DNA from 2 places in the Bacillus sp. z14 (2026) genome. Region 2 is predicted to be linked to the other one. Evidence: a T-box and tRNA genes for the amino acid it is inferred to sense, from the RefSeq annotation. Region 2 holds a T-box; the other holds one or more tRNA genes.
The links. A T-box is a leader RNA that pairs with one kind of tRNA and senses whether it is charged. The one in region 2 lies ahead of argS (arginine--tRNA ligase), so its partner is inferred to be a tRNA-Arg.

Region 1 (2,387 bases), on a different contig from region 2:
TAAAACAGCTATTTGAAGGCGAAATATCTGAGGCCTTCCCGCTTTGGTTTTGAAGGAGCATCCGAATGTCATTGCCATCGCCGAGAAGCTACGCTTGGAGGAACTACCATGATTTAGTAGAATAAAAGAAAATAAGCCGGGTGGGGGAATGTTCCCGACGGTCTCTTTGGAGGGGAATGACATGGTTGGCGTAAAAACGGTGAATCTTGACGGTGAAGAAATCTATATTTTTAATAGTGCGATATATATATTGGAAACTTCATCCGGATTTTCATTGGAGCTCGACATCATTGTGAGCGAGGTTGCCTTAAAGAAATATCGCAGTCGCGAGAGCATTATCGCTGAAATTGAGCTGAGCGATAGTCGAGTAATCAGCTCATTCATGTACATAAAATCAATTCCTGGCCGTCTACCGCAGTTGAACTTGAATTGCGTGATCGATGATCCCTTTGAGCACCAGGGCATTGACCATATCGATGAGAACCAGATTGATTTTCCAGACATTGATAAGGGGATTTCCCTTGCCGACATCAGGAAAGTCGAGATGCCTGATGAAAAGATCACCCTTAAGCTTACGCTGCCAATTGACCAGGTCGAATGGCTTCGTGGAAAAACATCAAAAGAACTCAAACAGATATTCAAAGCAATTATCTATGACCAGATGAATTAAATATATCTACATATTTTAAAGAAAATACACGGCAACTTTTTGGTTTTTGATATCAGAATCATTAAAGGCATTGTTAAGTAGGTAAAAGTTAATTGGAAAAGCGAGTAAAAATCTCTAAAAGCTAAAATTCAATTTATTAGATCTTCAAAAGTTAAATGGAGAAGATAGGAGATTTTTTATACTAGAATTGGTATCTATATTTCTAATGGTGCTGGGAATATCACTCTTTCCGTTTCAAACAGTAAAATGATAGTTATGTCTTCTAAGATAATTTGAAAATAAAAGGGATATTAAGGATCTTGAGTTGTTTATATAGCTATAAACAAGGGCTCTAACACCGTATAAAAGAACCTGTATTCCTGTGTAGGATAAATGCATTCATAGATGTTTAATCTTTTTGATATAGGAAGAAAAATAAATTAATATTTCCATATATTTCTTATTGAAATATAGATAAATACAGATTAAAATAATAAAGCAGTCAACGAGAGAGTTTGAAATTAATCAATTAGAAGCTCGAGGATTGCAGGTTTGAGTCCTTCATGGCTTACCATCTATAAACATGCGGGTGTGGCGGAATTGGCAGACGCACCAGACTTAGGATCTGGCGCCTTACGGCGTGGGGGTTCGACTCCCTTCACCCGCACTTATTATGCGGAAGTAGTTCAGTGGTAGAACACCACCTTGCCAAGGTGGGGGTCGCGGGTTCGAATCCCGTCTTCCGCTCCAATGCCAAGTGATATGCCGGGGTGGCGGAATTGGCAGACGCACAGGACTTAAAATCCTGCGGTAGGTGACTACCGTGCCGGTTCGAGACCGGCCCTCGGCACTAGTTTTTGCAGAATGCGCCCGTAGCTCAATTGGATAGAGCGTTTGACTACGGATCAAAAGGTTAGGGGTTCGACTCCTCTCGGGCGCGCCATTTTTTTGCGGGAAGTAGCTCAGCTTGGTAGAGCACTTGGTTTGGGACCAAGGGGTCGCAGGTTCGAATCCTGTCTTCCCGACCATTTTCATAACAAAATGGGGCCTTAGCTCAGCTGGGAGAGCGCCTGCTTTGCACGCAGGAGGTCAGCGGTTCGATCCCGCTAGGCTCCACCATGACTAATTTAAACCCAAGACTAATTTAAACCCAATAGGATTTTGGTTTTGGCGGTGTAGCTCAGTTGTTTAGAGCATACGGATTATAATCGTTCTGTCATAGATTCGAGTCCTACAAGGTTTATTATATATATGGAGGAATACCCAAGTCTGGCTGAAGGGACCGGTCTTGAAAACCGGGAGGCGGGTTAAACCGCGCGGGGGTTCGAATCCCTCTTCCTCCGCCATATATTATCTAAAGCAATAGTTATAGCGTTGCGGGATGGAGCAGTCTGGTAACTTGTAAGGTTCATAACCAGAAGGTCGTAGCTTCAAATACTATTCCCACAATAAATGGTCCGGTAGTTCAGTTGGTTAGAATGCCTGCCTGTCACGCAGGAGGTCGCGGGTTCGAGTCCCGTCCGGACCGCCATATATTATCTAAAGCAATATTTATAGCGTTGCGGGGTGAAGAAGTCTGGTAACTTGAAGGGTTCATAACGCGAAGGTCGCAGCTTCAAATATTATTCCCACAATAAAATGGTCCGGTAGTTCAGTTGGTTAGAATGCCTGCCTGTCACGCAGGAGGTCGCGGGTTCGAGTCCCGTCCGGACCGCCATTTACATAATGAAGTTGGCTC
Region 2 (2,387 bases):
GGTGTTAATCCCTCTTCCTCTAATTTGACTACCATGGCACCCTGATCTTCTACAAGCAGGCCGCTATTCTCAATTATTTCTATAACCTCTGCCATCTTATCATTATAAAAAGCTTCCCCATTAAAAGAGTCGAATTGAATGCCAAGCAGCTCATATATTTTCTCGAATTCCTTCAGGGATTCTTCTTTGAACCATTTCCATAATTTCGTGGCTTCTTCGTCCCCATCTTCCAGCTTTTTGAACCAGTCACGTCCCTGTTGCTCTAGCTCAAGTTCTGTTTCGGCTTTTTCATGAAAGATAATATATAACTTTAAAAGTTCGCTGATGGGACTCTTTTTAACTTTTTCTTCATTTCCCCAAGCTTTATAGGCTACAATTAATTTTCCGAATTGAGTGCCCCAATCACCAATGTGATTAATTTTAACAGGGGTATAACCGCATTTTTTAATAATATTGGCTATAGAGGCTCCGATTACTGTGGAGCGAAGGTGCCCCATCGAAAAGGGCTTGGCGATATTGGGTGAAGACATATCAATTGCGATATTTTCACCATGTCCAAGAGAAAGTGTGCCGTACTGATGTTGATCAGTTAATATCGTATTCATTACTCTTTCACTGATAGACTTTTTATCGAGGAAAAAGTTAACATACGGTCCAATAGCTTTTACATCCTCATAACGTTCATCCTTTAGTTGGTCAGCTAATGTTACTGCAATTTTCTGCGGAGATTGCTTCCACAGTTTTGCGAGAGTGAAACAGGGAAATGCCAAATCTCCATGCTCTTTGTTCTTTGGGGTTTCGACCAAAGACAAGCATGTTTCAAGATTTAAGTCACCTTTTAGTACTTCATTCATATGAGAAGCTACATCTAGTTTTATATCCATATCCTCAGCCTCCAGTAAAATATAATAAAAAAAGCCCGCCTCTTAAAAATCTTTAAGAGACGGGCTGTAAACCCGCGGTACCACTCTGCTTGTTCTAATGAACCACCTTAACTTTATAACGGAAAAGTCCGGCCCAAACTACTAAAGTTGTTCGAATGAGCATTTCAGAAGGGCGTTCCTTAAAACCATTAATACCAGGCTCTCACCATTCCCGGCTCGCTATAATTTGTATTTTAAGTACTATTCTTCATCATAAATATTATCTTTATTATTTTATATACAAATAGTATAGAAATTCCGAATAGAAAGTCAATACAAAATATTCTTTTGTATGAATATATTGCTCATCTATGCACAAATGAGTATAAATAGAATTATAGAACTTAGTAAAAGGAGTATTTTATTATGAATAAGGAAAAAAGACTCGCTATTATTAAGCAGGTAATTCAGAATAATGAAATTAAAACTCAGGAACAGCTGGTCGAAGAATTATCTAAGCAAGGGTTGCATATTACACAAGCCACCATTTCTCGAGATATCCGGGAATTAAGCCTGGTAAAATATCCATCTAAGACCGGAGGGACGAAGTATGGATTTATCGGAGATCATAAGTACAATGACACAATGAAACTACGTAAAAAAATGCAAGACGCATTATTAAATATTGAAAGAATAGAATATTTTATTATCCTAAAAGTATTACCTGGCCATGCCCACTCATTTGGGGCAATTTTAGATGAACTTGAGTGGGAAGAGAAGGCGGCAACTATATGTGGGAATGATACCTGTATGATTATTTGCCGTACAATCCATCAAGCAGAGGCCCTGGAAGAAAGGTTAAGAACAGTTGCAAATTTATAAGAAATATTTTTTTATATTTCAAGTATGATATGCAAAAAAATATACATAGTTATGCGAAATAATAGGAAATTAAAAATAATTAATTGAATATTCATACATAAACTTTTCTATTTAAAGAGATTTATGTGAGGATTTACACATTTTTTGTGTGTAAAAAATCACAAATCTCTTTTTTTCGTTCCTTTACACTAAAAATGTAAGAAAAATAAGGTGTGCAGGAGGAAAGGCAATATGACAAATCCAATTCATGTTACTTCTGAAATCGGCACTTTAAAAACTGTAATGTTAAAGCGTCCCGGAAAAGAAGTAGAAAATCTTACTCCGGAATATCTGGAGAGACTATTGTTTGATGATATTCCTTATTTGCCGATTATTCAGGAAGAGCACGATTATTTTGCTAATACACTAAGAGATCAAGGAATAGAAGTTTTATACCTTGAGAAGCTTGCTGCAGAATCTCTTACAAATCCTGAAGTGAAAGAGGAATTTGTTAGCCGCATGCTTGAAGAAAGCAATGCAAAGGTACAGGGTACATTTGAAAATCTTAAAGAGTATTTATTATCATTTTCAAATGAAGACATGGTTGACAAAATTATGTCCGGTATCCGCAAAAATGAACTGGAGATCAGCAAAAAAACACAT

Region 1: it encodes a tRNA-Arg, which carries the amino acid that the T-box ahead of argS (arginine--tRNA ligase) is inferred to sense. The anticodon was not compared.

Annotation. Positions count from the first base shown of each region.
Region 1 is NZ_JBZFQK010000002.1:1,011,928-1,014,314, forward strand. Features, by position in the region: gene AC4G3O_RS10950 (hypothetical protein) at 182-670, shown strand; tRNA gene AC4G3O_RS10955 (tRNA-Leu) at 1,235-1,316, shown strand; tRNA gene AC4G3O_RS10960 (tRNA-Gly) at 1,325-1,399, shown strand; tRNA gene AC4G3O_RS10965 (tRNA-Leu) at 1,414-1,499, shown strand; tRNA gene AC4G3O_RS10970 (tRNA-Arg) at 1,516-1,592, shown strand; tRNA gene AC4G3O_RS10975 (tRNA-Pro) at 1,601-1,677, shown strand; tRNA gene AC4G3O_RS10980 (tRNA-Ala) at 1,693-1,768, shown strand; tRNA gene AC4G3O_RS10985 (tRNA-Ser) at 1,903-1,995, shown strand; tRNA gene AC4G3O_RS10990 (tRNA-Asp) at 2,104-2,180, shown strand; tRNA gene AC4G3O_RS10995 (tRNA-Asp) at 2,290-2,366, shown strand.
Region 2 is NZ_JBZFQK010000003.1:124,089-126,475, reverse strand. Features, by position in the region: gene argS (arginine--tRNA ligase) at 1-884, opposite strand, end outside; T-box leader at 937-1,147, opposite strand; gene argR (arginine repressor) at 1,290-1,745, shown strand; gene arcA (arginine deiminase) at 1,977-2,387, shown strand, end outside.